One region of the Arthrobacter sp. KNU-44 genome, then DNA from elsewhere that is predicted to be linked to it. Evidence: riboswitches for the same ligand, from Rfam matches in the RefSeq annotation. Region 1 holds a riboswitch; each other region holds the start of a gene.
The links. Region 1 has a riboswitch for S-adenosylmethionine ahead of metX (homoserine O-acetyltransferase MetX). Riboswitches for the same ligand answer to the same signal wherever they lie in the genome.
Positions count from the first base shown of each region.

Region 1 (7,688 bases):
CGCAGCCCATCGGCCCGCCCAAGTAATACCACCATTCGGCGGGCAGGGCGTGGCCAGGACCAAGCAGCGACAACTTGATCAGCCAGGCGATCCAGAGAATGACTGTTCCAGCCACGAAATTCACCAGCGTCGCGGCGATAGGGCTGCCGTAGTGCACGGTCGCTGTACCGTTCATCGCCTGCTGGAAACTCATGAGGCAACCCGCCACGACCGGCAACAGGATCGGCAGCAGCAAGGACCCGACGTCGGCGGCTGCCCCAAGGCGCGGCGAGACGGCCCAGACGACGGCGGCGATCGTCAGGATGCTGCCGAGGATGCGGACCCCGGTGATCGAGCGTTTGCCGCCGGGACCGATGCCGAGCCGGTCCACGAGCAGTCCGCTCAGGGTCTGGCCAGTGACCGCGGCGACCGTAAACAAGGCCACGCCAAGCAAGCCGACCGTGAAAGATTGCGCGAACACGAACAGGGCGCCGATACCGCCGGCCAGGACATAGAACCGCGGAAAACTGCGCTCCTTGAGGGCGGGCAGGACCCTTCGCAGGGCGGCGCGGCCTTTCGGCAGCGCCAGTCCGATCGCCGCGATCAGTACCAGCCCGGTGGTGAAACTCACGACGGCGGCCGCGATGCCGTCGTCGAGCGTTGCTCCCAGGGCGCCATTGATCCGGCCCTGAAGCGGGATCACGAGCCCGGTGGCCACGGCGAGGAGCAGTCCGGTGAGCAAGGGGCGGGACGACTGCGGCATTTTCACCACCTTACTTCAGGCATCATTGCTTGTATGAGCAACCCGGAAATCGAAGAAATCCCCATCCGCGACGACATGATCCGCCTTGGTCAGCTCCTGAAGCTCGCCAATCTGGTGGAGGACGGCGTGGAAGCTACGGAACTCATCAAGAACGGCCTGGTCAAAGTCAACGGCGAGATCGACGATCGCCGGGGCCGCCAGCTCCATGTCGGCGACACCGTGACCGTCAACGGGCAGACGGTGCGGATCACCGCCGCTTCCTAGCTATTGGCAACGCGGGGTCACTTATGGCCCATTAAGTGCCTCGGAATGGGCCGTAAGTGACCCCGCGTTGCTTTCAGACGGACGCGAGGACCTTGTGCTCCAGGAATTCGCATACGTGGCCGATTTCCTGCTCGTTGATGCCGTGCCACATACCCGTGTAGAGCACCTTGGTGAGGTCCGTGTGCTTTCGCACCCACCCCATGGTGTATTCGATCTTGTCGGGGGTGATGACAGGGTCCTGCTGGTCCCGGCCCCAGAAGAGCGGCACGGAACCGTCCAGTTCGGCGTCACGGAAGGCGGGGTCGGCATCGGCGTCCACGACGAAGCCTGAAAGCCCGACGACGGCGGCAAAGTCCGCCGGGCGCTGACGGAGCAGCGAGGTTGCCATGGCCATGCCCATGGAAAATCCGAGGAGCGTCACCGAGCTGTGGTTGGACTTGCACGAGTCCAACCAGGAAAACACGTACTCCGCGGCGTCCTTGACGGCGTCGAGCGAGTAGTCGATGGACGCCGTGAGCGGGAACCACGTGAAGCCTGGGCCCGTCGCGATCGGCGCGCGGAGCGAAGCGACGACGAAGTCCCGGGGCAACAGCCCGGCAAGGCTGAAGAGGTCTTGCTCGTTGGAGCCGTAACCGTGCAACAGGACCAGCAACGGCTTTCCAGCCCGCTCCTCCTCTTCGTGGGACCACAAAACGACCGGGGCGGGAAAGGCAGAAGCTTGACTCATGGGACTATTCTTACAGTTACCCATGAGTAACAAGCTACGGGCGCGTAGCGTTGCAGCAAGAGGCAGGATATGAACGTGAGTGACACTGATTCCATGGTGGAGGCAAAGCCGCACGAGCGGATTCATCCGTGGACGCGCTACGTGGCACTCGGTGATTCCTTTACCGAAGGCATCGGCGACCCGGAACCCAACAATCCAGGGGGACATCGCGGCTGGGCCGACCGCGTAGCCGAGGAACTGAGCAGGGGACACCGGGATTTCGCCTACGCTAACCTCGCCATCCGCGGGCGGCTGCTCCAGCAGATCCTCGACGAACAACTTGGCCCGTGCATGGACCTCAAGCCGGACCTCGTGAGCATCTCCGCAGGCGGCAACGACCTCATCCGTCCCGGCGGCGATCCGGACGCCCTGGCCGAGAAACTCGATGCCGCCGTGCAGACCCTGAGTTCCGAAGGCGCCACCGTGGTTCTCTTCAACGGCCCGGACACCTTGTCGTCAGTACTCGGCCGGATCCGCGGCAAGGTGGCCATCTACAACGAAAACCTCCGCACGGTGGCCGCCCGCAACGATGCCGTGATCGCTGATATGTGGTCCCTGCGGCAGCTCTCCAACTCCCAGATGTGGGACGAAGACCGCCTGCATTTCTCCCCGCTCGGCCACCACACGATCGCCGCGATGGTCCTCGACTCACTCAATGTGCCGCATAGCCTCGAACCACTGTTCCCCAAGCCGCTCCCCCAGCGCAGTTGGCGCGAAGCCCGCTCGGGCGACCTCGTATGGGCACGGGAGTATTTTGTCCCCTGGGTCATCCGCAGGATCCGGCACCGGTCCTCCGGTGACGGCATCCTGCCGAAACGCCCGACGCCGGGACCCGTCTTCGGTCCTGCCGACACCTTCCTGCCCCGGAGTTGAGCGGGAACCACAGGGCGGGTCACGGGGGGCGGGGCTAAGCTGGTGAAAGACCTAGGAGGCCTGTACCGTGAACAATTTGATCTTCTGGATCATCGTCTGCTCTTGGCTGATTCCGATGGGGATCCGCATGTACAACCGCTCGCGCCAACGCAGGCTCCGGGACTTCCCTCCGCAGAATTACCCCGGTCAGCCCTATCCTCCGCAGACCAACCCCGTCGGATACCCGGAGCAACCCCCGGTAATTTTCCCGGCTGAGCCGCAACCCCCGGTGGCGACGCCCGTACCGCAGGCCGCTCCGCCGTCGTCGGCTGCTCCGCAAACGAACAGCGCGCCCCAGCCGAACAGCGCGCCCCAAGGCTACCGGGCACGGAAACTGGCCGAACTGGACCAGGAGTACAGCGACGGGAAAATCGCCATGGAGGATTACATGAAGCTCCGCCAGGAGATCATGAACGGCTGATTCAGCCGAAGAAGGCTTCGCGCAACTGGGGGCCGAGCTGGCCGATCTCGGTGAGGAAACCGTCGTGCCCGATCGGCGCCTGGATTACGTGAACCGGGACCTCTCCGGGCAAGGCCTTGGCCAGCTCGTGGGATTGTTCCGGGAAGTAGAGCCGGTCCGAGTCCACCGACGCAACGAAGAACTTCGCCGTTGCCACGGACAGCGCCTCCTCCAATGAGCCGCGGCCGCGGGTGATGTCGTGGCTCATGAGGGCCTCGGTGATGGCGATGTAGCTGTTGGCGTCGAAGCGCTGGACCAGCTTGCGTCCCTGGTGGTCGAGGTAGCTCTCCACCTGGTAGCGGCCGCGGTCCCCCAGCGCGGCAGCCTGGAGGGGTGCCTCGCCGCCTTGGGCGTTCCTGCCGAAGCGGAAGTCCAGTTCATCCGCCGAACGGTAGGTGATGTGGGCGATCCGCCGGGCAAGGGCCAACCCCGCCTCGGGCGCGGCCTGGCCATAGTAGTCACCGCCGTTGAAGTCGGCGTCCTGCCGGATGGCGAGCGTCTGGGCCTGCGCGAACGCGATCTGCTCGGCAGTGCTGTACGCCCCGATCGAAATCACGGCGCATCGCTCGACCCGGCCCGGATAGCCGACAGCCCATTCGAGTGCACGGGCACCGCCCATGGACCCGCCCACGACGGTGTGCCAGCTGCGGATCCCTAGAGCGTCGGCGAGCCGGGCTTCGGCTACGGTGCTGTCCCTCAGCGTCACCAGAGGGAAGCGGGAACCCCACGGTTTGCCGTCAGGAGCGCTCGACGACGGCCCGGTGCTGCCGTAGCAGCCTCCCACGATGTTGACGGAGACCACGAAGTAGCGGTCCGTGTCGATGGTGGCGCCCGGACCAACGAGTTGCTCCCACCAGCCTTCTTCGTCGCTCTCGCCACGGGCCACATGGGTGCTGCCCGTCAGGGCGTGTTCCACCAGGACGGCGTTCGAAGCGTCGGCATTGAGCCGCCCCCATGTTTCGTACGCAAGGAGGACCTCCGGCAGGAAACCTCCGGCCTCCAGTTCGAGTCCGCCCACGGAAACATATTTGAGTGTTCCGTCCTGGGTACCGGAAAGGGGTATGGCTGTTGCAGCAATTGTCATTCGTTGACACCTCACATCGCGCTTGCCCGCCGCCAACACAGCGAAGGGCCAGGTCTTCACCCGGGGCACCCCGCCGCGAATGGAGGGTTGCCGGCCAGCAAGCCGGGGCTGTCGCTGGCACTCATGACCTATAGGAAGAGTCTAGGAAAACCGGACCCCTTCTGACGAAGATTATGACACCTTTGTGACACTTGACCGTGTTTTGTTCACGAAGCAGGGACCAAGGAGGCCGGCTGGCGAAGATTCATGTTGCGTCGCCCGCCGGCCTCCTGCGCCATCCGGAGCGGCACTAGCTGCCCTTCGCCGCCCGGAATCCTGACTCGAGGTCCGCGAGGATGTCGTCGATGTGCTCGATCCCGACGGACAGCCGCACCAGGCCCGGGGTCACTCCGGCCACGGCCTGCCGTTCGGGGGTCAGCTGGCTGTGTGTCGTGGACGCGGGGTGGATAACCAAGGAATGGACGTCCCCGATGTTTGCCACGTGCGAATGCAGTTCCAGGGCGTCCACGAAGCGTTTGCCGGCGTCGATCCCGCCGCGGATGGTGAAGGACACCACCGCGCCGGTGCCGCGGGGTCCGTACTTCCGCCCGCGCTCGAACCACGGACTGGAAGGCAGCCCCGCGTACGCGACCGATTCGACGTCGTCGCGCCCTTCGAGCCATTGCGCCACTTTCGTGGCGTTCTCCACGTGGCGTTCCACCCGCAGGCTGAGGGTTTCGATTCCCTGGGAGATCAGGAAAGCGTTGAACGGTGAAACTGCCGAGCCAAGGTCGCGCAGGAGCTGGACCCGGGCCTTGAGGATGTAGGAGAGGTTCGCGCCGAGGGCACCGTCCTTGCCGAGGTCCCGGGCATAGACCAGGCCGTTATAGCTGGGGTCCGGAGTGTTGAAGTTGGGGAACCGCTCGGGGTCCTTGCCGAAATCGAAGTTGCCGGAGTCCACGATGACTCCGGCAATGGCGGATCCGTGCCCGCCCAGGTACTTGGTGGCCGAATGCACCACGATGTCCGCGCCCCACTCGATGGGCCGGATCAGGTAGGGCGTGGCGAGGGTGTTGTCGACGACGAGCGGGACTCCGGCTTCGTGCGCGATGCGGGAGACGCCCTCGATGTCCAAAACGTCCTGGCGCGGGTTGGAGACGACTTCGGCGAAGAACAGCTTGGTGTTTGGCTGCACGGCGTCACGCCAGTGTTCGAGGTTGTCCGGGTCCTCGACGAAGGTGACCGAGATTCCGAATTTCTTCAGCGTGTGCGCCAGCAGGTTGTATGTGCCGCCGTAGAGGCTCGGGCTGGCGACCAGGTGGTCGCCAGCCTCGGCGACGTTGAGGATGGCGAACGTTTCCGCGGCCTGGCCGGAGCTCAGCAGGAGTGCCGCGAGTCCACCCTCCAGGCTCGCTATGCGCTGTTCCACCGCATCCTGCGTGGGGTTGCCGATCCGGGTGTAGATGGGTGCCAGCTCGGCGAGCGCAAAGCGGTTGGCCGCGCTTTCCGCGCTGGGAAAGACGAACGAAGTGGTCTGGTAGATGGGAAGTGCCCGGGCGCCGGTGGCGGCGTCCGGCTCCTGGCCGGCGTGGATCTGGCGCGTTTCGAATGACCATCCTTGCGACATGCGGACTCCTGGTTGTCTGGGCTCTTGCCGTGTTTCAGCCTGCCGGGCTGAAGTATTCAGCCTGCCGGCGTTCGGTTGGCGCCAGTCTATGGACGGTATTGCGGGCTCCGGAAGGTTTGTGACGAACACAGTAGTTTTCGGTCCCGGCGCGTCCTGAAGTGACTCTGAGCTGCCTTTTCGATACATCCCACCTTGGTTAGGCTTGACTTAGCTGAGAGCTCCATCACAAAGTGCCAAGATGAAGCCATGCGCATGGATCACGTCTCTTACGCTTGTGAACGAGATGGCCTCTTGGCCACCACCGAGCGAATTTCCGCAGCATTGGGAGTGGACGCAGTCCGGGGCGGAGTGCATCCGCGCTTCGGTACCCGGAACATGATCATCCCCCTTGCTGACCACAAATACCTGGAAGTTGTCGAGGTCCTAGACCACCCGGCATCCGACAAGGCACCTTTTGGACAAGCAGTCCGTGCACGCTCCGCCGCAGGAGGCGGTTGGATGGGCTGGTGCGTCGCTGTTGACGACCTGAGCCCGTTCGAAGAGCGGCTCGGACGCGCCGCTGTCCCCGGCAACCGCAAGTTTCCGGACGGCCGCGAACTCGTTTGGTCGCAGATCGGCATCCTGGGACTCATCGCCGATCCCCAGGTTCCGTACCTGCTCCGTTGGGAGGGCGACCCTGCACTTCACCCGTCCCTCGTGTACCCAAGCGACGTCAAGATGTCCAGCCTCACCATTGCCGGCTCCGCGGAACGGGTTACCGAATGGCTCGGAGAACCCGTGGAGAAGCCGCTTGAGGACGTTGCTGTCCAATGGATGGCTCCGCACGGAACGCCGGGCATCATGTCGGTAACGTTCGAAACCGCCAACGGAGCCGTCACGATCTGACGGACCAACGGGCCAGGATGGCCCGGAAAACTTCGGCCGCCATTATGCGGGTGCCAATGACGTCACCCCGCAATGGCGGCCGAAACCTTTTAACGCGCCCCTAGCCCAGCCCGATGGCCTTGCCGAAGACACTGAAGCCGACGAACGCCACAATGTCCAGGAGGGCGTGGGCCACCACGAGCGGCATGACCCTTTTGGTCTTCGTGTATATCCAGCCGAACACGAGGCCCATGACGGCATTGCCGATGAAAGGTCCGAAGCCTTGGTACAGGTGGTAGCTGCCGCGAAGGAGCGCGCTGAGCACGATCGCCAGCGGGGTGCTCCACCCGAACTTCCCGAACCGGTCCAGGAGGTAGCCCACCACGATCACTTCTTCGACGACGGCGTGCCGCACCGCGGAGAGGACCAGCACCGGCACGGTCCACCAGTAGGAGTCCAGGCCGCTGGGAATGATCGCTGTGGTGATCCCCAGGGCGCGGCCGGCAGCATAGAGGCCCAGCGACGGGATCCCGATCAGCGCGGCGAGGCCTAGTCCTTGCAACGCGTCGCGGCCCGGGCGGGCGAAGTTGAAGCCCAGCCGGGTGAAACCCGAGGGGCTCTCCGCCGTTTGGCGGTGCAAAGACAGGAAGTAGAACACCAACACCACCGGGACCAGGGCGAACGTGATATCCAACAGCTGGTAGGTGAGATCGAAGTACTCGCGCGTGCTCTGCGAGCGGTTGAGGGTGGACGTCGCATGGGCCAAAGGCCCCTGGGTCATCTTGTCCAGCAACTGCACCACGGAGTACACGGCCGATTGGCCGAGGGACAGGCCAAGGACAATCAGTACTTCGGCGCGCAACCGGCGCGTTGAGGCTAGGAGCATGCTCCTATCTTGCCTGCATTTGCCTGATGTTTCCCCTGAGCCCGGCCACCCGGAGTCCGTTTGCATGGCCAGGCGTCTCCTGACCCTATGCTTGGTGGGATGAG
Region 1 covers NZ_JBPXNG010000002.1:634,513-642,200, forward strand. Annotated here, with positions in the region: gene ACSVHC_RS03775 (DMT family transporter) at 1-742, opposite strand, end outside; gene ACSVHC_RS03780 (RNA-binding S4 domain-containing protein) at 776-1,006, shown strand; gene ACSVHC_RS03785 (alpha/beta hydrolase) at 1,080-1,733, opposite strand; gene ACSVHC_RS03790 (SGNH/GDSL hydrolase family protein) at 1,803-2,645, shown strand; gene ACSVHC_RS03795 (hypothetical protein) at 2,713-3,105, shown strand; gene metX (homoserine O-acetyltransferase MetX) at 3,107-4,228, opposite strand; SAM riboswitch class IV at 4,242-4,357, opposite strand; gene ACSVHC_RS03805 (bifunctional o-acetylhomoserine/o-acetylserine sulfhydrylase) at 4,518-5,834, opposite strand; gene ACSVHC_RS03810 (VOC family protein) at 6,081-6,719, shown strand; gene ACSVHC_RS03815 (CPBP family intramembrane glutamic endopeptidase) at 6,820-7,584, opposite strand; gene ACSVHC_RS03820 (histidine phosphatase family protein) at 7,684-7,688, shown strand, end outside.

Region 2 (7,688 bases), 460 kb from region 1:
GTACCCGCAGCGTAGCGGGCCAATTCTGGATCTGGGCAGGCGCAAACCTTGCCCCCATCAACTGGGTCCTTGGGGCCCTCGGCGTCCAGCTCGGACTCGGCTTTGCCGATACCGTGACTGTCCTGGTGGTGGGAAACCTGATCGGTATGGCACTCTTTGGCCTGTTTGTCCTCCTGGGGCAACGGACCGGAGCTACCGGCATGGTCCTGGCCCGGGCCGTCTTCGGCCGCCGCGGCAACTACCTTCCGAGCGCCATCCAGGCACTGCTCGGAATCGGTTGGTGCGCCGTCAACACCTGGATCATCCTGGACCTGGTGATGGCACTCCTTGGCAAGCTCGGCATGGTCGATCCGGAGCAGCCCAACGTGGGCCCCAAGATCGTGGTGGCTTTCCTGATCATGTCCGCCCAGGTCACGATCGCCTGGTTCGGCTACAAGGCCATCGCGGCTTTTGAAAAGTGGACCGTCCCGCCCACCATCGTGGTGCTGATCGCCATGTCGGCCGTGGCCTGGTTCGGCATGAATATCGACTGGGGCTACGCGGGCCCTCCCGGTGCTGTCCTTGAAGGCGGCGCGCGGATCGCGGCCATGACCACCGTGATGACGGTCATCGGCATCGGCTGGGGGATCACGTGGTTCACTTACGCAGCGGACTATTCACGTTTCGTCAGCAAGTCCGTCCCCAAGCACAAGGTCTACCTGGCCTCGGTATTCGGCCAGTTCCTCCCGGTAGTGTGGCTCGGCATCCTCGGCGCCAGCCTGGCAACGAAGAGCGGCACGGCCGATCCCGGCCACCTCATCGTCGACAACTTCGGCGTCCTGGCCATCCCGGTCCTGTTCCTGGTGCTGCACGGTCCCATCGCGACGAACATCCTGAATATCTATACCTTTTCGGTGGCCGCCCAGGCATTGGACATCAAGGCCAAGCGTCGTTCCTTGAACCTCTTTGTCGGGCTCCTGGCCCTGGTCGGCGTCGTGTTCTTCATCCTGCAGGAGGATTTCGCGTCAACATTGAGCACGTGGCTCGGCGGCCTCGTGGCGTGGGTAGCCGCGTGGGGAGGCATCATGCTGGTGCACTACTTCTGGGTGGACAAGCGTAGCCCTGTCGCAGTCGATCGACTCTTCGACCCCGTGGGCACACGTCGGCTCCCGGCAGTCAACTGGGCCGGGATCACCGCGCTTTTGGTAGGAATCTTCGCCACGTGGCTGTTCATGTACGGCGTCCTGCCGATCATGCAGGGCCCCATCGCCACGGCCATGGGCGGGATCGACTTGTCCTGGCTGGCAGGCGGGCTCGTTGCCGCGGCGGTTTACGGCGCACTGGGCCCACGGGTTCATGCCCGATACCTTCCGCTGCCGTCCTCAGCCGCAGTTTCCTCCGCGGCCGCGACGTCGCAGCCGCTTGCGGAAGACGCCGTCGCCAATCTGGTCAACGACTGAAAGGACACCCGATGACCACCAACGCTTTCCCCGACGAGGCCCACGCGATCACGTGGCCCGAAAACTTCAAGGCGGCGGCGTCGTTCACGTTCGACGTCGACGCCGAATCGTGCACCATTGCGCACGATCCCACAAGCACCAGGCGCATGTCGCTCATGAGCCACCAGTCCTACGGCCCGAGGGTCGCTGTTCCGCGGCTCCTGAAGATCCTCGAGCGACAAGAGATCCAGGGAACCTTCTTCATCCCGGGGTTCACGGCGGAAAGCTACCCCGATGTGGTGCGGCGGATCGTCGACGGCGGCCATGAAGTGGCCCACCACGGCTACTTGCACGAACCGATGCAGGGAATCGATGCCGCCACCGAGGCCAACTACCTGGACCGCGGGCTCGAAGCCCTCGCGAAGGTAGCCGGGGTCAGGCCGGTCGGCTACAGGGCACCGTGGTGGGAGCTGAACTGGCACTCGCCGGCACTGCTAGCGGACCGTGGCTTCCTCTACGATTCAAGCCTGCTCGACGGCGATGCCCCCTACCGCATGGCGGTTGCCCCGGGTAATTCAGGGGATAGCGATTCACGGGACATTGTGGAGATCCCGGTCGATTGGGCCCTGGACGATTGGGAACAATACGCGTTCTACCCGGGAGTAACAGGAAGCGGCGTCATCGAGAGCCCGGCCAAGGTCTTGGAGATGTGGACCCTCGAAGCCGAAGCCCACCACGCCCAAGGCAGTTGCTTCGTCTTGACCAACCACCCGTTCATCTCCGGCCGTCCATCCAAGGCCGTTGCCTTGGAGCGGCTGATCGAACGAGTGAAGGCCATGGACGGGATGTGGGTGACCACCTTGGAGCGGATCGCCGAACACACCAAGGCCACGGTCAACGAGATCCACAGCCACGGCCGGATCGAGATCCCCTCCTACCCAGGCGCAGGAGCCAGCTTCAAGCCTGCCCGCGTCTTACAGCCCGCCCCCAACTAGGCCTATCCCCACCCAACTAGCTCGCAGTTGTTGTCGTTATCACGGCTCAAAACGACATCTAATGCGAGCTAGTTGGGCTGGGCGGAGCTGCAGGTGAACCGGGCTACAGGTCGGTGCGGCACGGGGCCGTGTGGAGTTTGTAGAGTCCGTTCAGGTCTCCGGCTGCCAAGCCATCCGGGGCACCGATCTCCGGGTACATGAGCTGGATGGGATCCTCAACGTGGTCAAGGCCCACCACGTGGCCAAGTTCGTGTTGAATCACGGCGGAGACATAATGGGCACCCCCGGGGACACCCAGCAGTTCCGTGATTTGCGGGGCGTCGAGGTCCAGGCTTCCGGAGACGTAGCTCTTGGGTCCGGTGCCGAAGCTGTACATGGTGCTGCCTCCGGTTCCGATGACGGTTCCTGCCAACCCCGGAGCCGCCTCGGGCGTGGTCCAGGAAATCAACAGCGGTGCCCAACGATCTCCATAGAGCGCGGGCTGGTAGGGCTTGCGCTTCTCGGAGGGGTTTTCCGTGCTGGGGCCGTCGTCAACGAATTTGAGGCCGGTGGCGGCGGCGATCTTGGCGATGGCGTCGGCGATGAGCCCCTCGGATCCGGCCGGGGCGAGGGCTGCGTTGACCACGTAGTGCAATGGCCGGCACGGAGAGTAGCCAACTGGGGTGCCGTCGGCGTTGGTGGCCAGGAACTTGTAGGAGCTGCTGGCTACCGCAGGCTTCGCGGGGGAGCCGAGCGGCTGCCCGGCTTCCTCCAGTCCAGGTGGTGGGGTATCCGGCGCACGGGCCGCTTTTTGTGGTGCCTGCCCGGGAGCCCCGTCCTGCCCGGGGCTGCTTGCCGTGGCATGGGCAGAAGGGGTCCGGTTTGGAAGCAAGCCGGTGATCCCGGGGCCGCCGCGGAGGAATCCACTGACCAGGACGGCTACGGCAGCGACGACTGCCACCACCATCAAGTTTCGGAACAGCGCCAGAACGGTACTGGGGCGCTTGGGCGGCGGACCGCCGTCGTAACCGTAGTTTGAATGCAAGTCTTCCCCCAAGTCCCTGCACCGGCGCCCCGTCGGGCCGGCGCTACTAACCGATGACTGCGCCGAAGACGAGTCCCAGCCCATACGTTGCCGCGGCCGCACCGAGCCCGATGGCGAGCTGCCGGAGGCCGCGGGTCAGCGGCGAGGTTCCGGACAACAAGCCGACGACGGCGCCGGTCGACAGAAGCGCGATGCCCACCAGCGTACCGGCCACAGCAAGCGCCGCGAAGCCCGTCATGCCGAAGATGAACGGCAGGATGGGCACGATGGCGCCCGAAGCGAAGAAGCAGAAGCTCGAGATCGCGGCACCCCAGGCGGAGCCTACGGCCTCGTGCTCGTTGACGGTTTCTTCCACTTCGGGTTGGAGCGAGAGGCTGGGATCGCAATCGCAGCTGTAGAGGCCCATGCGTTCGGCGGCCCGGTGTTCGGCGGCTTCTCGGGACATGCCCCGGGCCAGATACACCAAGACCAGCTCATTGTGCTCGATGTCCAGCGCAGGGGCTGCGGTGAGCGTGGCCTGGGTGGGGCGGGTGGCCTTGAGGAGCTCGAGTTGCGAGCGCACCGAGACATACTCGCCGGCACCCATGGACAAGGCGCCCGCCAGCAGGCCTGCGATGCCGCTGAACAGGACCACGGTGGCGGGAACGCCGGTGGCCGCCATGCCCATTACGAGTGAAAGGTTGCTGACAAGGCCGTCGTTGGCGCCGAATACGGCCGCGCGGAACGTGCCGGACAACCTGTTGCGGCCGCGCGTCGCCAGGCCGCGGACTACTTCTTCGTGGATCTGTTCGTCGGCCGCCATGGCGCGGGTCGCTGCCGGATCCTTCGCGTAAGGCGAGCGGCCTTCAGCCCGTTGGGCGAGGGCCAGCACGAACACCGATCCGAAGTTCCGGGCCAGGAAGCCGAGCATTTGGCTTCGGACCGAGGCCGCCTTCGGCATACCGGCATGTTCGCCGAGGAGCTTGAGCCAGTGTGCCTCATGGCGGCCTTCAGCCTCTGCGAGGGCCAAAAGGATTTCGCGTTCCTCGCCGTCGCGGCGCTGCGCCAGTTGGCGGTAAACGGCGGCCTCGGCTCGCTCATCCGCCAAGTACTGCCGCCAGCGCTTGATGTCCGACGACGACGGGGGAGCCTTGGGGGCTGCTACGTCCTGCGATGGACTGCTTGAGTCCTGCGGATTATCTGGATGCGAGTTGTCTGGATGCGAGGGTTTTGTGTGCGGTTGCACCGGGACTCCTGGGTTGCTGGGGCGGGCTTCATCGCCTCATTGCGGCTCCACTCTATCGCCAATTTCCGCGGTTTTTCGGCCGGTAATCCTCACTGGAGAATTTAGGTCCCCCTCAAAAACGGGAGGCTCCCGGGAAGCCTTGACCACGGCAGGGGGCAGTGCTGGGATGGATGGACAGGGTCCACGAATTGGCGGGGTAGCGCTGGACGGCTGCCTCCTATGCCTGTGCGATGGGCTCAGCGGCACGTCGAACGGAGGTTGCACCATGGACAGCACCGAGACCCACGCCCGCCACCCCGACCGTCCCACGGTCGAGGCCGATCCCGCCTATGACTACAACGAGGACCTGGCGGTGGACGAGGACTGGGACGACCAATCCGAGGTTCTTGACGACGACGAGCGGCCGGTTGCCCTCGATGCCGACGAACACCGTGAGGCTGAAGAGATCGAGTAGCCCCGGGCTCCGCTGAACCCGAGGTGCTAAACCCGGGCGGCTAAAACGCGCTCAGGATGAAGTGCCTCTGCACGCCTGCCCGGTGCCCGGTTGCCGCCACCGTAAGGGTGAGTTTCCGTGTCGCCGGGAACCAGCGGGCGGGCTGGACCGCCTTTGAGAGCGCTTCGGTGATGAGCCGCGGCTCATGATGCCAATAGCGTTCCAAGTTCCCGTCCACCACGAACGTGATGGAGCCTTGGGACAGGTCGACGCCGGGAATCACCCGGACGAACTCGTCCACCCGCCGGGGGCGGGGCAACAACAGGGTGCCGGACTGGGTGGTGCGGTCGGCGGTGGCGCCGATTTCGAAAGGCATGGCCTTCTCCTGTGGAGTTGCTCTTGCCCGTTCGGTTGTCTCTGGTCCGAGCCGGGCCGCTTCTTCATCCGAACCACCCGCGAACATGGGGTTGGCGTGTGGCAAGTCGGAGCTTGGCACCACATCTCTTGAAGCTCTTCCTACTGTACATGGAACGGTACAATCGCGGCCCGGTATTAAGGCTCGGTAGAAATGGTTCCAAAAGGCAGCGGCGCCGCACCCTCGAGGAGAAGGTGCGGCGCCGCCGTCGTACTTGATTCTGTGAAGCTTAGTGGCTGGCCACCGGGTGGGCTTCCAAGGGGAGCTCCTCCACGGCTGCTCCGGCAACGCGGCGGTCCCAAGCTTCGCGGACCGCGGGTTCGGTTGGCGGGGTCAGCAGGGAGACCACAACGTAGACCACGAGCGAGGCGCCGAGGCCCCAGTAGATGGGATCGTTGGCGTAGACGCCGTCTTCGCTGGGGATGATTCCCGTGGCGTAGGCGATCAGCAGGCCCAGCGTCAGTACGGACCCGACCGCCATGGACCAGGCCGCGGCAATACCGGTGCCGCGCTTCCAGACCAGCCCGCCCAGGATGGCAACCAGGAGTCCACCCACGAGGATGTCGTAGGCGATGGTCAGGGCTACCACGACGTCTTGCGCCGCCATCGAGATCAGCACGGCAACGATGCCCAGGCCAAGGACCCAGTACCGGTTGGCCTTGACGTCGTGCTCGGGGTTTTCGGTGTCGTCGGTGTTGATTGTCTTGCCGAACCAGCTGGCCACGAACGGGACTACGTCGGCGCGGGCAACGGTGGCTGCGGCGATGAGGGCCCCGGAAGCGGTGGACATCATGGCCGCGACTGCCGCGGCCATGACGAGGCCGCCGATGCCGATCGGCAGGATGTGGGTGGCTACCTCGGCGTAGACAACGTCTTTGCCGAGGGCCTTGACGTCGATATTGGGCAGGGCCACGCGGGCGGCAAGGCCGATCAAAGCTCCGGCGACGCCGTACAGGACGCAGTAGATGCCGGCAGTGGCGCCGCCCCAACGGGCCACCTTGGGGGTCTTGGCGGTGAAGACGCGCTGCCAGATGTCCTGGCCGATCAGGAGGCCCAGGGTGTAGACCACGAAGTACGTGATGATGGTCTGCGCTCCGATGCCGTCCAACTGGAAGAAGCTGGCGTCAACGCGGGCACGGATGCCGTCGAAGCCGCCGGCGGCGTTGAGGACGAACGGGAGCATGAGGAAGAAGATGCCTACCGTCTTGATGATGAACTGCACCTGGTCGGCGAGGGTGATGGACCACATGCCGCCGATGGTGGAGTAGACGAGGACGATTGCGCCGCCGACGGCGATGGCAAGCCAGCGCTCCCAGCCGAAGAGGACAACGAAGATGGTGGCGTAGGCACCAGTGGACGTGGCGCACAGCATGAGTGTGTAGGCCAGCATGACGATGCCGGAGGTCTGCGTGGCTCGCTGGCCGTAGCGCAGGCTCAGCATCTGGGAGACCGTGTAGATCTTCAGTCGCTGGATGGTGCCGGCGAAAAGCAGGCTCAGGAGGAGCACGCCCGAACCGATCGCGACCACCAGCCACATGCCGGAGACACCGAACTTGTAGCCGAGACCGACGCCGCCAACCGTCGATGCGCCGCCGAGGACGACGGCGGCCATGGTGCCGGTGTAGAGCATCGGACCGAGGCGGCGTCCTGCCACCAGGAAGTCGCTGTTGTTCTTGGTGCGCGACTTGCCCCACCAGCCGAAGGCCAGCATGGCAAGCAAATACACCACCACGATCGCAATATTGATGAACGAAGAGTCCACGGTTGGCTCCTGAAAGTGATGCGCAGAGCTCTGGGGGATTCCGACGCCGGTCCGCTGGGTTCGCGCGGGGTTGCGGAAGGTCTCTGCGCTGGTGATTGGGGAGAGTAGTCTGTGATGTATGCCTCACAAACAACACTTGTTGCCTATGAGGATACGTAGTGATGCGAGTAACAGTCAAGACGCTGTCTTGCACAGCGGACTCATCGGCGGCCCTCCGGCTAGCCAAAGGCCCTGCCACGCGGGCGATCCGGCTACTATTGCTGCAATGACAGGGCCGCATAAACGGCCTGAAAGGTTCGTGAATGAAGGCTCTCCCCGTTGAACCGAGCAATGTCCCCGTTGCCATCGGTTCCAGAATCCGCGCCGCCCGCCAATCGCAGCGGCTCACCATCGAGCAGGTTGCCGACGCCACTGGC
Region 2 covers NZ_JBPXNG010000002.1:1,091,014-1,098,701, reverse strand. Annotated here, with positions in the region: gene ACSVHC_RS05855 (purine-cytosine permease family protein) at 1-1,439, shown strand, start outside; gene ACSVHC_RS05850 (polysaccharide deacetylase family protein) at 1,451-2,413, shown strand; gene ACSVHC_RS05845 (matrixin family metalloprotease) at 2,517-3,359, opposite strand; gene ACSVHC_RS05840 (VIT1/CCC1 transporter family protein) at 3,484-4,662, opposite strand; gene ACSVHC_RS05835 (hypothetical protein) at 4,928-5,116, shown strand; gene ACSVHC_RS05830 (hypothetical protein) at 5,157-5,471, opposite strand; SAM riboswitch class IV at 5,486-5,605, opposite strand; gene ACSVHC_RS05825 (sodium:solute symporter family protein) at 5,740-7,272, opposite strand; gene ACSVHC_RS05820 (helix-turn-helix domain-containing protein) at 7,575-7,688, shown strand, end outside.
Region 2: another riboswitch for S-adenosylmethionine. It lies ahead of ACSVHC_RS05830 (hypothetical protein); the one in region 1 lies ahead of metX (homoserine O-acetyltransferase MetX).

Region 3 (7,688 bases), 3.1 Mb from region 1:
TCACCCTCCGGGAGTCCCTTGGCAGCTCCCGCCCAAGCGCCAAGTGTTCCTCGCGGTCTTTAACCAAGGCCAAAAAACCATCTCCACTCAAACGACATGACCGCGCGGCACAATGCACGCGCCACAATCCAAGGTCCAGCCCATACCGCACCTTCTCTTGACAACGGCAGGCTTCGGGCAAATATTCCGCAAAGATGCAAGACTAGATCCGACTGCACCCCGTGAACACCGCACCACTTGAACGCAACACCACTTGAACACTGTGGCAAGCCATCCAGGAGGCAAAACATGTCCCTCGTCCGTTTTCTCGCCAGGCCAATGTTGGCTTCCAGTTTTGTCGTCGCAGGGCTGGACAAGCTCAAGAACGCGGATGACACTGCCAAACAGCTCTCTCCGCTGCTCCGCCGCGCTTCCGAGTCGCTGCCTTTCCCGGCGGACGAGAAAGTGCTGGCGCGGGTCATCGGCGGCGCGCAAGTGGGCGCCGGCGCCTTGCTGGCCCTCGGCAAATGTTCCCGGTTCTCGGCAAGCCTGCTTGCCGGCATTTCGGTCCTGAATACCTTTGTCGAATGGCGTTCTGCCGACATCAGCACCAAGGAAGGCCGGCTCGCCCGCCGCGCCCAGTTGCTCAAGAACATTTCGCTGACAGGTGGCGTATTCCTTGCCGCCGTCGACACCGCGGGCAAACCGAGCCTCGCATGGCGCGCCGAACACCTTGCCATGGACGCCAAGAAGGCCACGGGCAAGCAGTTCAAGAAGACAGACCGGGCCGTCCGCAAGGCCGTAGACAACGCAGTTGGAGCATAAGGAAGCATGCCAGGAACCCCCTCGACGCAGACAGACGATTCAGGGAGCACCACAGCCTCCGCACTCCCCCTGTGGCCGGCACCCTTCGCCAGCCACCCCGTGGATGCCACGGTCACGGTTCCTGGTTCGAAGTCGCTGACCAACCGCTATCTGGTCCTGGCGGCATTGGCCAACGGCCCAAGCAGGCTGCGGGCACCCTTGCATTCACGGGATTCGGCACTCATGGTCGAGGCCCTCCGCCGGCTTGGCGCCACCATTACCGAGGTTCCCGGCGATGGACACTACGGCCCGGACCTTGAAGTCACTCCGATCGACCCCGTGGCCGTCGCGTCGGAGACCGCCATCGACTGTGGCCTGGCCGGCACGGTCATGCGTTTCGTGCCGCCGCTCGCGGCCCTGCGCAACGGCGCTTCGGTGTTCGACGGCGATCCCCACGCACGCCAACGTCCCATGGGCACCATTATCGAGGCCCTCCGGACACTCGGGCTGGAAGTCAGCGCACTGGACGGGCACGCGGCGAGCTCCCTGCCGTTCAAAGTATCCGGCACGGGCTCTGTCCGCGGTGGCCACCTGGTGATCGATGCGAGCGCCTCGTCGCAGTTCGTCTCCGCCCTGTTGCTGGTCGGTGCCCGGTTCGATGAGGGCCTTCACCTGGAACATGTCGGCAAACCCGTACCGAGCCTTGACCACATCAACATGACCGTCTCGGTCCTGCGCGGCGTCGGAGTGCAGGTGGATGACTCCGTGCCGAACCATTGGCGCGTCGCCCCCGGTACCATCCAGGCGTTCGACGAGAGGATCGAGCAGGATCTCTCCAACGCGGGTCCCTTCCTCGCCGCGGCGTTGGCCACGAAGGGAACTGTCCGGATTCCCAACTGGCCGGCCAACACCACGCAAGTCGGGGACCTCTGGCGGGACATCCTCGCCGCCATGGGTGCCACTGTCACGCTGGACAACGGCACGCTGACAGTCACCGGCGGACCGGAGATCCTTGGCGCGGACTTCGACGAAACCAGCGAACTCGCCCCTACCGTTGCGGCATTGTGCGCCCTGGCAACCAGCCCTTCCCGGCTCACCGGCATCGCTCATTTGCGGGGCCACGAAACGGACAGGCTGGCTGCTTTGGTCGCCGAAATCAACCGGCTTGGCGGCGACGCCGAGGAAACCAGCGACGGCTTGGTGATCCGGCCCGCGGCGCTGCACGCCGGCGTCGTGCGCAGCTATGCCGACCACCGCATGGCTACCGCGGGCGCCATCCTTGGGCTCGCCATCGAGGGTGTCCAGGTCGAAGACATCGCGACGACTTCCAAGACCATGCCCGAATTTCCGCAAATCTGGGCATCGATGCTCAGTTCCGGCCCAGCGGGCGCGGACACCGTTTCAACGGAGACAAGCAACTAACGATGGCCCGCGACGCAAGCTCCTGGGATGAGTCCGATGTCCGGATCCGCCCCAACAAGAAGGGCACACGCCCCCGCACGAAAGACCGCCCGAGCCACGACGACGCCGTGATCGGGCGCATCATCACAGTCGACCGCGGCCGTTACACCGCGATCGTGGGCGAAAGCTCGGACAACGAACGCATTGTGATTGCCGCACGCGCCCGGGAACTGAGGCGCTCCCCCGTGGTTCCCGGAGACTTCGTGGCCCTCGTCGGCGATGTGTCCGGAGCCCCGGACACCCTCGCTCGCCTCGTGCGCGTCCAGGAGCGAAAGACCCTCCTGCGACGAAGCGCCGACGACACGGATCCGATCGAACGGGCCGTCGTCGCCAACGCCGATCAGCTCGTGGTGGTGGTTGCGGCCGCCAATCCGGAGCCGCGCACCGGATTCATCGACCGCGCCTTGGTGGCAGCGTACGACGCCGGAATCGAGCCGTTGCTGCTCGTCACCAAAGCGGACGTCAAGGATCCGACGGAATTGCTCGCCAACTATGTGAGCCTTGGTTTCCCCATCATCATCAGCCGCACGGCCGACGCCGGCGCCTCCGGCATCGATGCCCGTTCAGACGACGGCCTCTCCGCCCGCCTTGATGGCGACGCCGTCGGCCAATTGCGGGACTACCTCGACGGCAAGGTCACTGTGCTCCTGGGCCATTCCGGCGTCGGGAAGTCCACGATGGTGAATGCCCTCACCGGCGCCGAGCGCGCCACGGGCGGGGTCAACGCCGTGACGGGTCGGGGACGGCACACTTCGTCCTCTGCCCTCGCACTGAAGCTCAGCGATGCCCCCGGGGGCAGCTGGATCATCGATACGCCCGGCATCCGCTCCTTCGGCCTCGCCCACGTGAACCCGGACCGCATCCTGCATGCCTTCCCGGATCTGGAACCCGGAACGGAGATGTGCGAGCGAGGCTGCAAGCACGATGCCTCCGCGGTTCGATGCGGACTGGATTCCTGGGTCGCCGACGGCCACGCCGGCGAGGCAGGTCCGGCCCGCTTGGCGTCGTTGCGCCGGCTCCTCGGCGCGGACCCGCGCATGGAAGCCCAGGAGACCAAGGAATTGGGTACGGTCAACTAACTGCGCGCCTGCCGTCCTACCTCCCCGGCTCACCGGCGAACAGACGGTAGTTTGGAACCATGACCCAACCCGATTCGAGCTACAACGACGACCTGCGGCTGGCACACGTCCTGGCCGACTCCGTCGATTCCCTGACAATGGAGCGGTTCAAGGCACTGGACCTCCAGGTCGAGACCAAACCCGACCTGAGCCCCGTCACCGATGCCGACAAAGCAGCAGAGGAAGCAATCCGTGGGCAGCTCTCCCGTTCCCGCCCCCGCGACGCCGTCCTCGGGGAAGAATTCGGCAGCACGGGCCACGGCTCGAGGCGTTGGATCATCGACCCCATTGACGGGACCAAGAACTTCGTGCGTGGCGTACCCGTCTGGGCTACGCTGATCGCCCTCGTGGACGAGGGCGAGGTAGTAGTGGGGCTCGTGAGCGCTCCGGCGCTCGGCAAGCGTTGGTGGGCGGCCAAGGGCTCGGGCGCCTACATGGGCCGGTCGCTGGCCGCAGCCACCCGGTTGAAGGTTTCCAACGTGTCGCGGCTCGAAGACGCCTCGCTTTCCTACTCCGAGCTTTCCGAGTGGAAGCAGCACGATAAGCTGGACAACTTCCTGGGCCTCGAGAACGATGTCTGGCGCAGCCGTGCGTATGGCGATTTCTGGTCCTACTGCCTCGTGGCCGAGGGCGCCGTGGACATCGCTGCCGAGCCGGAACTCCAGGTCTACGACATGGCGGCTTTGGTGCCGATCGTGACGGAAGCCGGCGGGCGCTTCACGTCCCTGGACGGTGCGGATGGTCCCTTCGGCGGAAACGCCGTGGCCACTAACTCGATCCTGCACTCCGAGGTCCTCAAGAGGCTCAACCCCGAGCTCGACGACCTCCTCTAGTCCACTCTCTCCACTGAATAAACGACGGCGGACGCCCACTTTTGGGGGCGTCCGCCGCTTTTTCTTCGGCAGGAGGCACATTTTTCCGGCGGTGTAATAATCCGCTTAACAATCGCCGGTCACATTGGAATGAGCCTTGCCGGTGTCCTACGCTCTTTACAGGTCACGAGTGCCAGCGCGAAACCCCGGTTTGCTGGCCGGCAACCCTCCATCGCGGCGGGGTGCCCCGGGTGACGACCCGGCCGGTCCGGAACGGATGCGGCAAGCGCGGACCCCCTGCACGCAGGGGTCCCTCTTGAGTGAGGTCCCATGAGCACAGCCACATTTACTTCCCAGGCTCTTTCGCTGAACAACGAATCTGCACAGCACCGCGGTGAAACCCTCCCCCGGGCATCGCGCCCACTCGCTGCGGTCACCGGCGCGGAGTTGCAGGCACCCTTGATCCAGGGCGGCCACATCCGCTACGCCAATCTTGACTACGGCGCTTCCGCACCTGCCCTGACGGTGGTTTCCGCGTACCTCAACGAGATCCTGCCGTACTACGCGAGCGTCCACCGCGGCGCAGGCTATGCCTCCCAAATCAGCACCTCGGTCTATGAAAACGCCCGCAACATCGTCCGTGACTTCGTTGGCGGCCGGCCGGACGATTCGGTCATTTTCACGCGCAACACCACTGATTCCCTCAATCTACTGGCCGGCTGCCTGCCAGTTGAGGACGGTCGACACATTGGCGAAGTCCTTTACCTGGACATCGAGCACCACGCCAATCTCCTCCCGTGGCAAAGTGTCCCCCACCGCAGCATCGTTGCCGCGGGAACGTTGTCCGAGACCGTCGCCAACGTCCGCACAGCGCTCTCCCACGGCGGCGTCAGCCTCCTGGCTGTCACCGGCGCGTCAAACGTGACCGGCGAAATCCTGCCCATCAAGGAACTCGCTGCCTTGGCCCACGAATTCGGGGCGCGGATTGTGGTGGACGCGGCGCAACTCGCCCCGCACCGCAGAATCGACATCGCCGCCGCGGATGTCGACTACTTGGTTTTCTCGGGGCATAAGCTTTATGCGCCGTTCGGCGCAGGTGTCCTGGTGGGCCGTCCCGACTGGCTCGACGCCGGTACACCGCACCTGGCCGGAGGCGGCGCCGTCCGAGAAGCGCGCCTCGATTCCGTCAGCTGGGCCACAGGACCGGCCAGGCACGAAGGCGGCTCGCCGAACGTACTCGGCGCGGCCACACTCGCCCGGGCCACACAGGTCATCGCCAGCCTCGACCACGATGAATGGCACGCCCACGAGGCAGCCATCCGCTCGCATCTGGTCGAGGGCCTCAAGCAAATCGACGGCGTGACCGTGCACCAGATCTTCAGCGACACGGATCCCCAGGACACCATCGGCGTCGTGAACTTCTCGCTCCAGGGCTACGACGCCGGACTTGTGGCTGCCTATCTTGCGGCCGAGCACGGCATTGGCCTGCGCGACGGACGCTTTTGCGCCCACCCGCTGCTCAAGCGCCTCGGCCTGCCCTCCGGATCACTTCGAGCCAGTTTCGGCGTGGGCTCGCGCTTGGAAGACGCCACCCGGCTCATTGCGGGCATCCACGCGCTCAAGAGCAACGGCCTCGGCTGGGACTACGTAGTGGATGCCGGCCGCTGGGTGCCGGCGAACGACCACCGCAGCTACCCGGAGTGGGCTCCCAACACTCCCGGGACCGCGGGAGCCGCTCCCTGCAGCACTGACTGATTGCGGTAGATTCGTAGGGTATTTTTCCTGTCCTACGAAGGAGTTCCTGCGTGGCCCCGCGACCCAAAGGCACATCAGCCGGCCCCAAGCTCTATGAGGAACGGCGCCTTGAACTCGGCCGGAGTTTCCAGGACGGCGGAGAACACTATGATCGTGTCCGGCCCGGCTACCCTGCGGATTCGGCCGACTGGCTGCTGCCGGAAGGCGCCCGGGACGCGGCAGACATCGGCGCCGGCACCGGAAAGTTCACCGCGCTCTTCGTCGAGCGCGGGCTCGCGGTGTCCGCAGTGGACCCCTCGATGGACATGCTCACCCAGCTCCGCAAAACGTATCCACAAGTGATCACCCTGGAGGGCACTGCCGAGGCAACTGGACTGGCGGACTCAGCATTCGACGTCGTCAGCGTTGCCCAGGCCTGGCACTGGTGCGATCCCCTCGCCGCGAGCACCGAGATCGCCCGGATCCTTCGACCCCAGGGCACTATCGGCTTGATCTGGAACCAAATGGACACTTCGGTGCCCTGGGTCCATCGATTGACCCGCATCATGCATGCCGGCGATGTCCACAAACCGGACTTCCGGCCTGTGGTGGGCCCGGAGTTCGCGGGTCTCGAAAGTCACGTGACACATTGGGAGGATCCCGTGACTCCGGCCGACATCCTCGAACTTGTGAAGTCGCGCAGCTACTACCTGAGGGCGAATGACGCCAACCGGGCCAAAGTCATGGGCAACCTTCAGTGGTACCTCTTCGAACATCTGGGCCATGCCGAGGGCGAGGTCATCCCGTTGCCTTATCTCACGCAGAGCTGGCGGGCGCGGAAAGTCTGATTCGGCCGGTACGCGATAGGCTTGGAACCGTGAAGACCAGTGCGCCCTCCTCCTCGATCGAGGACTACGTCAAGGTCATCTACTCCTTTACGGAGTGGCAGGACAAACCCATCACGTCCTCACAGCTCGCGCAGCGGCTCGGTGTCGCCAATTCCTCCGTCTCGGAGATGGTCCGCAAGCTCAAGGACCAAGGCCTGGTTGACCACCAGCCCTACAGCGCCATTACTTTGACACCCCAGGGAATGCAGCTTGCCCTGGGCATGGTCCGCCGGCACCGCCTGATCGAGACCTACCTCGTGAGGGAGTTGGGCTACAGCTGGGATGAAGTCCACGACGAGGCCGAGATGCTCGAGCACGCCGTCTCGGACACCTTCATCGATCGCATGGCCGCCAAGCTGGGCAACCCCGGACGCGATCCCCATGGTGACCCCATCCCCGCCGCGGACGGTTCGGTGAGCCTGCCGCATGCGCACCGGATGATCGAGCTCGACGACGGCCATTCAGGAAAGATCACCCGGATCAGCGACGAAAACCCGGAGCTGCTGAGGTACCTGTCTGCCGAGGAAATCGACCTCGATGCCAGCATCGAGGTGATTGGCCGCAAACCGTTCGGCGGTGCGCTGGTGGTGCGGATCGGAAAAGGTCCGGGCAGCCGCGACTACGATCTCGCCGATGAGGTCGCCTCGGCGCTCTGGGTGGCCACGGACGCCGTCCACGAAGGCTGCGTCCTCGCGGAACGCTGACTAAGCTGTGTACTGAAAAGCCTGTGTCTTAGAAAGCGTGTCCTGGAAAGCACTGTTCAGGCGCGCTGGGCGGCCGTCCCGCCGTCGTCGGCGGCTGGACCTTCCGGAGAGTCCATCACTGCAGCACCCAAGACCGGGTTCCGGATCCCGACGGCGGATGCCGCCGCCCCGAGGAAGAACAGCACAGCG
Region 3 covers NZ_JBPXNG010000002.1:3,685,835-3,693,522, reverse strand. Annotated here, with positions in the region: gene ACSVHC_RS18330 (sigma-70 family RNA polymerase sigma factor) at 1-73, opposite strand, end outside; gene ACSVHC_RS18325 (DoxX family protein) at 289-804, shown strand; gene aroA (3-phosphoshikimate 1-carboxyvinyltransferase) at 811-2,205, shown strand; gene rsgA (ribosome small subunit-dependent GTPase A) at 2,208-3,323, shown strand; gene hisN (histidinol-phosphatase) at 3,383-4,195, shown strand; SAM riboswitch class IV at 4,357-4,469, shown strand; gene ACSVHC_RS18305 (aminotransferase class V-fold PLP-dependent enzyme) at 4,505-5,929, shown strand; gene ACSVHC_RS18300 (class I SAM-dependent methyltransferase) at 5,980-6,756, shown strand; gene ACSVHC_RS18295 (metal-dependent transcriptional regulator) at 6,786-7,499, shown strand; gene ACSVHC_RS18290 (MFS transporter) at 7,556-7,688, opposite strand, start outside.
Region 3: another riboswitch for S-adenosylmethionine. It lies ahead of ACSVHC_RS18305 (aminotransferase class V-fold PLP-dependent enzyme); the one in region 1 lies ahead of metX (homoserine O-acetyltransferase MetX).

Region 4 (7,688 bases), 1.9 Mb from region 1:
GTCCAACTCCTCGATCCGCACCGCATCTACGTCAATGGCCCCACCAAGTGGCGTGGTGCGGAAGTCGGATGCCCTCCGGCACTCCGACCCGCAGCTTGCCTGCTGTTGGCGATGCTGGCGGCCCGCGGAACGTCCGAGTTGCGCAATATCTACGTGATTGAGCGCGGATACGAGGACCTGGCCGAGCGGCTCAACACCATCGGTGCCAAGATCGAGTACTTCCAGGACTGACCGCGTCGGATTTGGCTCGATTCGGACTTCCAGCAGAATCCTTCGGGCGGGCCGCAAAACCCCGATCTGTCTCGGCGAGGCTGCCATGGCGCACAATTGATCCGTGCGCACTTTTGGTGTGGAAGAGGAATTGCTGATCGTCGATCCCGTGACCGGCGAGCCGCTCGCCCTTGCCGACGCGCTCCTATCGGGTCCCACCCACGACGGCCTCGCCCAGGACGGTCCCGACGCTGGTCCGAGCCAGGAGAGTCCCGACGCCGGTCCGCCCCTTGAGGAGATCGACGGCCCCGATACCGGCCTAAGCCACGAGCTCAAGCTTGAGCAGATAGAAACCCAGACCCGGCCATGCCGCAGCTACGCAGAGCTCCTGCACCAGATCCGCAGGGGGCGGGGCCTCGCGAGCCATGCCGCTCGCCGCCACGGCGCAAGGATCGCCGCGTTGGCCACGTCGCCCGTGGACGCCGCGTTGCACACCACCCCGGATCCCCGCTACGCCATTATGCTCGAACGTTTCGGCATCACGGCGCACGAACAGCTCACCTGCGGATTCCACGTCCACACTTCGATCGAGTCCCCGGAGGAAGGCGTGATGGTGCTTGACAGGATCCGGGACAAGCTCGCTGTCTTCACGGCGATGAGCGCCAATTCTCCGTACTGGCGGGGGCTGGCTACCGGTTTTGAGAGTTACCGGACGCAGGCGTGGAACCGCTGGCCTTCGTCGGGGCCGTCAGCCATCTTCGGTTCCTTGGCCGCTTACCGACGTGTTGTCAGGAGGCTCATCGAAACAGGAGTGTTGCTGGACGAGGGGATGGTCTACTTCGACGCCAGGCTGTCCCGGCACGTTCCCACGGTGGAGGTCCGGGTGGCCGATGTCTGCCTCCGGGCCGAGGATGCGGCGCTCCTCGCGGTGCTCGTCAGGGCCTTGGTTGAGACTTCTGTTCGTGAGTACCATGCCGGAATAGAGCCGGCGGCCGTGCCTACGGCGCTTTTGCGGATGGCGTCCTGGCAAGCAAGCAACTTCGGCCTCCGCACCGAACTGCTGGACTTTGGAACCTTTCGCCCGGAGCCCGCCGCGGATGTCGTGTGGTCGTTGGTGGAGTACCTGGAACCTGTCCTCGCCGAACAGGGTGAATTCGACTTGGTCCAAACCGGCGTGGCAGCCATCCTGGGCCGCGGCAACGGCGCCATCGAACAGCGCGGTGTTGCCGGGCGCTGGAGCGAGAGCAACGGGAGCGCGCCCGACGCCGCCGGGCTGGCCGCCGTCGTCGAGCACGCCGTTCAGATCACGATGCGCTCGGAGAGGGACGAGAGCGACACCAAGCCGCAGCCCGTCCTCACCTGGGTGCGCCAGGACTGGCGCGAACCGCCCGGCTAGACCTGCTTGAGGGCCCTCTCCAGGTCCCCGATGAGGTCGTCCACGTCCTCCAGCCCCACTGAAAGCCGCACGACGCCGTCGCTCAGGCCAATGGCCGCGCGGCCTTCCGGACCCATGGCGCGGTGCGTGGTGGTGGCGGGGTGGGTGATGAGGGACTTGGAGTCGCCTAGGTTGTTCGAGATGTCGATCACGGCGAGCCCGTCCAGCAGCGCGAAGGCGGCCTCTTTCGCCGATCGCCCCGCCGAGGGCAGCAGTTCAAAGGTGAGCACGGTTCCGCCGGCCTTCATTTGCTTCGCGGCGAGCTCGTACTGCGGGTGCGACTTCAGCAGGGGGTACTTGACCCAGCTGATGGCCGGCTGATCCTCAAGCCATTCGGCGATCCGCAACGCAGACGCCGAGGAGTGGTTGACGCGCAGCGCCATCGTCTCCAGGCCCTTGGTCAGGACCCAGGCGTTGAACGCGGAAAGCGATGGCCCGGTGTGCCGCATGAGCTGCTTGACGGGACCGTCGATGAATTCCTTGGTACCCAGGATCGCTCCGCCAAGGACCCGGCCCTGGCCGTCGATGTGCTTGGTGCCCGAGTAGACAATCACGTCCGCGCCGAGATCGCCGCAGCGCTGCAGCAGGGGGGTGGCAAAGACGTTGTCGACGACGACGGTAGCGCCCGCCGCGTGGGCCAGCTCGCTCACCGCCGCGATGTCCACGATTTCCTGCATGGGGTTCGACGGCGACTCGAAGAACACTGCCGTTGTCGGCTCGGACAACGCGGCACGCCACTGGTCCAGGTCCGGGCCGTCCACGAAGACGGTCTCGACGCCCCAGCGGGGCAGGATCTCGTTGAGGATCACGAAGCAGGAACCGAAGAGCGAGCGGGCGGCAACCACGCGGTCGCCCGCAGCCAGCAACGCACCGAGGGCGGTGAAGACAGCGGACATGCCCGACGCCGTCGCGAAGCACGCTTCGGTGCCTTCGAGAAGGCGGAGTCGCTCCTGGAAAGTGGCCACGGAGGGGTTGCCGTAACGGGAGTAGACGAAGCGCTCGTCCTCACCGGTGAATGCGCGCTCTGCGGCTGCGGCGGACTCGTAGACGAAGCCGGAGTTCAGGAAGACGGCCTCGGACGTTTCTTGGAAGTTGGTGCGGTCAAGACCGCCGCGGACGGCCTGGGTATCAGGGCTCCAGCCGGCGGCGTCAGGATTGAAAGTCACTTAGATGTTCCCCAGGTTCGTCGGAAGTCCACGGTTTTTCCAGCCGTTCACGGTTCGCTCGCCGTAGCGGTCCGGTTCGCCCTCGAAACCCTCCAGGACGTTGTAGGCGGTGTAGCCGGCCTGTGTTGCGGCGATCGCGGCGGCGATGGAGCGCTGTCCGGAGCGGCAAAGGAAGACCAGTTCGGTGCCATCCGCTTCCGGAGCCTGCTGCGTCAGCTCTTCGATGAAACGGGTGTTGGGGATGCCGCCGGCCAGGTTCCACTGGATGAACAAGGGATCGTTTTCCGTGGCCTTTGTGTCAGGGATCCCGATGTGTGCCCACTCGCCTTCGGTGCGGACGTCCACCAGGATGGCGCCTTGTTCCAGCTTGGCCCAGGCATCGTGCGGGCTGAGGTCGCCTGCGTAGCTCATGCGTGGCCCTCGCCGTCGAACTCTTCATCAAGCTGGTCTACCGCGTTGGCAACTGCTGCATCTGCGCTCGCGATCGCGGCGGGTAGGACGATGGCCTGGGCCACAATCACGTCCGTGCCATTGAAGGTCGCGGCCGGGCTGCCGTGCAACACGTATCCCTCCGCGAGGGCGGTGGAGATCCGCTCGCAGAAATCCTTCGTGTCAGGGCCCGTGATGAGACGGTACGAGAGTTTTTCTTCGGTGGGTTCAGGCATTGGTGCTCCTCAGTCACGCTTGCAGTTCGAAAGTGTCGATACGCCGAGTAGTCACCTGAGGCACCCCGCCGGAGAGAGGGTTGCCGACCAGCAAGTCAGGGCTTCGCGCTGGTGCTCATTACTCAAGAAGAAAATAACATCCACGACGGCGGCCTGCATCACTGGCCGTCGTCATGTTCCGTAACCGGGGGTCTTAGGCGTCGGTTTCATTCGGCAGCGGTTCAAGGCTTGCCTGGATCCGGGGTGGAATGGCGTCAAACCGCGACGCTACTCCCGTAGGGGAGTGATGGAAAGTGGAACCTTGGTGCTTCCGGATTTCCAGCAACTCGTGCACGGATATCCCGGTGGCCGTGGCGAGCGCGTGCAGCGAGAGGCTGTTGTGATGAGCCAAGGCAAAAACCACACCCGACAGGGCTTCGAAACCTTCTGTCTCGTAGATTTCCTTCACCAAGTTGGACATGCCGTTTGCATCATCGATTGATCCCGCTGACGCACCAGTCGCCATGGCCGTCAGCGACCATGCAGCAGAGTCGGGGCTGATGTAGATGCTCATGTCGATACCCTACGGACTCAGGCCCGCTTGGGGAATGGGCGATACGTTTATCTTTATGGCAGCACTCACCGACCTTGACCGTCAGCTCCTCTCCGCCCTCCGGGAGGACGGCAGGGCGTCCGTGGCGAGCCTCGCGCGTAAGCTGGGCGTGGCCAGGGCCACTGTGAATAGCAGGCTCGAGCGTCTTGTCTCCTCGGGAACCATCGTCGGTTTCACTGCGAGGGTGCGCGACGAGGTCGATCCACTTGCCATTCGCGCCATTGCGCTCATTGCCGTGGAAGGAAGATCGGCTGACAAAGTCATTCGCCAACTCAGGGGACTGCCGGAGATTTGGGCACTGCACACCACAAATGGCGGTTGGGATCTCGTGGCCGAGCTGCGCACGGAAAGCCTCAGCGACTTTGACCAGGTGTTGGGCAGGATCCGCGGCATCGAGGGGATCGTCAATAGCGAGACGAGCCTGTTGCTCAGTTCCGTCCTCCGGTAGTCGTCAGCGAGACGACGACTCGTCTAAGCATTTTGCAAAGGATCAATCGCCATTTTGTACATTTTTTCAATGAAAAGTACGTACTTTGGCAATTGTGGATGCATATCACCGCTCCGTAGCCTCGTAGCAACAATGTTTATGAGGGAAAGGAGCGCACATGACGCGCTTTGTCGATGTCCGCAATATGGTTCGTTGGACGGCCGGGCGGGGCCCGGAAACCATCATCTCGGAGATGATTCAGTACCTGGAGGACGACTTTCGGAGGTGGGAATCTTTCGACAAGACTCCGCGGGTGGCAAGTCACACGCCATTTGGGGTCATCGAACTGATGCCCACCAGCGACCAGGAAACATACGGCTTCAAGTATGTAAATGGACACCCTTCGAATCCCGCGCGCGGCTTCCAGACCGTGACGGCTTTCGGTGTCCTGTCCGACGTCCATAACGGCTACCCGACGTTCCTTGCAGAGATGACAGTGCTGACGGCGCTTCGGACGGCGGCCACGTCCGGGATGGTCGCGAAGAAGCTCGCGCGCCCGGATGCCCGGATCATGGCGATGATCGGGACCGGAACCCAATCGGAGTTTCAGGCCCTTGCCTTCCGGGCGGCCCTGGGTATTAACAGTGTCAGGATCTGGGACACGGATCCGGCTGCGATGGAGAAATTCGTCCGGAACATGGCTCCCCTCGGCCTCGACATCACCATCGCAGACTCGGCAGCCCAAGCAGTGGAGGGTGCCGATGTCATCACCACCTGCACGGCGGACAAGGCGAATGCCACCATCCTGACGGCTGCCCAGGTCTCGCCCGGCGTTCACATCAACGCGATCGGAGGCGATTGCCCAGGGAAGACCGAGCTCGACGCCGCCATCCTGGGCCTCGGCGACGTTTTTGTGGAATACGATCCCCAGACGCGGATTGAAGGCGAGATCCAACAAATGTCCGCCGAATTTCCCGTCACGGAATTCTGGCAGGTCCTGTGCGGGAACGCGCCGGGCCGCACCGCCACGGACCAGATCACGATTTTCGATTCTGTGGGCTTCGCGATCGAGGACTTTTCGGCATTGCGGTATCTCCGCGCCGCCGTTGAGGGTTCGGAATTCTTCGATGAGATCGACCTCGTCGCGAACCCCGATGACCCCAAGGACCTCTTCGGCCTGGTGCGGGCGCTTTCTCCGATCGGCTCCTGAGAAGCCCAACTGACTCGCATTTGTTGTCGTTTAGGGGCCGCTAAACGACAACAAATGCGAGTTAGTTGGGGAAGTCTGGTGCGCCGGCCCCAGAACCGGCGCACCAGACATTTAACAAGCTTGACCGGCCGCAAACTAGTTAACTACTGAGGGCATGGCGGCACAATAGGGTCGCGATGCTAAATTACGCGGCCCGCTACACTCGGATTCATGGTGGGTCATGGGGGAACCAGAACCGTAGCGCTAACACTGGCAGGGCTGCTGCTCGCGGCCTATGTGTCCGGATGTGAATATACCGACGCCGGCGATCCTCGGCCGGCTGCCGGGCCCACTCGGAGTTCCCCTCCTCGGCCGCCATTGCCAACCAAGGACCAGGCAACGGTGTCGCTCGAAGCCAGCAACCTCGTGACCGCCAGGAAGCTTCTCGGGGCCGCCTCCGGCGCGGTGATCCTGGAGGATTCCGGCACGGTGGGCGGCGCCGTTAGCGGGGTTGGAAAGAGTGCAAGGGTCGAGGACGCGGGCCCGTATACTCTGACCGCAGCCTGTGTTGGCGCCTCGGATGTCCACCTTGTCATCGCCCAGGATCCACGGATCGGCCTTGCCCCCCAGGATCAGACGATCGATTGCGCTACTTCCTACTCGCGAGTTGTTCAGCTCCAGCCTGGGTCGGTCAATGTCCAGGTTCTGGTAATGCGGGTTTATTCAAGTGCTTCCGCCACCTCAACAGGCGGGGGCGTCGCTGCGGTGAGGCTCACGGCCGGCGGCTGAAATCCTCCGGCTCGCGGGCGACGGTTATGGAATGTCTTCCGGTTCCGCCGAGGGCCCAGGTGGCCGATGCGGCGCGGGCGGGCCGGGGTGCGGGGGGTGGGGTACATGTTTGTGCAGGTGCGGCGGATGCGGACCGCCGTGCGGCGGACGCGGAGGATGCCGGGGCGGGGGTGGCGGGCCCGGTTCCGGCTCGGTCTCCCCAGCCGCGGCCTCAGGCACCGTCCGTCCATCGTCGGCACTGGTTTCCTCCGCGGCACCTTCGTCGGGGGCCTCGGTCACGAGCCCGTAATAGTTGTAGAGTTCCTGTTCCTGCGTCTCCGTGATCGCGCCGCGGTCGCTCTCGATGCGCGGGCCGTTCTTCACTTTGTCCTTGGCGAAAGCCACCTTGATCACTGAATTCTCAAGGCTGGCTCCGGAAAGCGGCGCGAAAGACTCGGACATGCCGAACAGGCCGGTCCGCACGGTGACAAAGACAGGATCCCCGGAATCACCGCTGGTGAAAACCTGCTCCACTGAGCCGATTTTCTCCCCGGCGACGTCAACGACAATCCCTCCGTTGAGGACGATGTCGTCGATGTCCTGCAGGCTGAGCATGAGGCAGATCCTTGTCGTGTCGGGGTTCCGGCTGTACGGCCGAGCTGTTCTATATTCTGTCCTGATTCTTCCGGCCCGGCGATAGGCGCCGCCACGCGCCGAACGCACTCACTGTCCGGTGACTGCCAGCACCGCTACTGCGGCAAACACGGTCAGAGGAGCAACCATCAGTCCGAAGATCGCGTAACCCTTCCACGTAATCAGGACGTTCATCCGCATCAGCCGGTCGTGCCACAGCAAGGTTGCCAGGGAGGCCCACGGCGTGATGATCGGGCCAGCATTGACTCCGATCAGCAACGCCGCCATCCGCAATGGGGTCCCCGCCAGCGGTTCTGCGAGCAGGTACGCAGGCAAATTGTTGAGGACATTGGAGCCGGCGGCACCCGTCACGGCGAGCCGAACCAGATCCAGGAAGCCCTGGCCTTGTCCGGCCACCTGACTCAGCAACACGGAAACCCCCAGATGCCTGGCGGCCTCCATCACCAGAAAGAGGCCGGAAGCGAACAGCAACAAGGACCAAGGAATCAGGGTCACCTTGAGAACCCGCGGGCGCCGGAACGCGAACACCACGCCCAGCACTACAGCCCCGGCCAGGGCAGGGATCCATACCGGGACTCCGGA
Region 4 covers NZ_JBPXNG010000002.1:2,555,641-2,563,328, forward strand. Annotated here, with positions in the region: gene ACSVHC_RS12940 (UDP-N-acetylglucosamine 1-carboxyvinyltransferase) at 1-231, shown strand, start outside; gene ACSVHC_RS12945 (glutamate--cysteine ligase 2) at 335-1,606, shown strand; gene ACSVHC_RS12950 (O-succinylhomoserine sulfhydrylase) at 1,603-2,811, opposite strand; gene ACSVHC_RS12955 (rhodanese-like domain-containing protein) at 2,812-3,222, opposite strand; gene ACSVHC_RS12960 (DUF1737 domain-containing protein) at 3,219-3,476, opposite strand; SAM riboswitch class IV at 3,487-3,599, opposite strand; gene ACSVHC_RS12965 (hypothetical protein) at 3,670-4,029, opposite strand; gene ACSVHC_RS12970 (Lrp/AsnC family transcriptional regulator) at 4,085-4,516, shown strand; gene ACSVHC_RS12975 (ornithine cyclodeaminase) at 4,674-5,705, shown strand; gene ACSVHC_RS12980 (hypothetical protein) at 6,087-6,473, shown strand; gene ACSVHC_RS12985 (hypothetical protein) at 6,498-7,067, opposite strand; gene ACSVHC_RS12990 (SLC13 family permease) at 7,176-7,688, opposite strand, start outside.
Region 4: another riboswitch for S-adenosylmethionine. It lies ahead of ACSVHC_RS12960 (DUF1737 domain-containing protein); the one in region 1 lies ahead of metX (homoserine O-acetyltransferase MetX).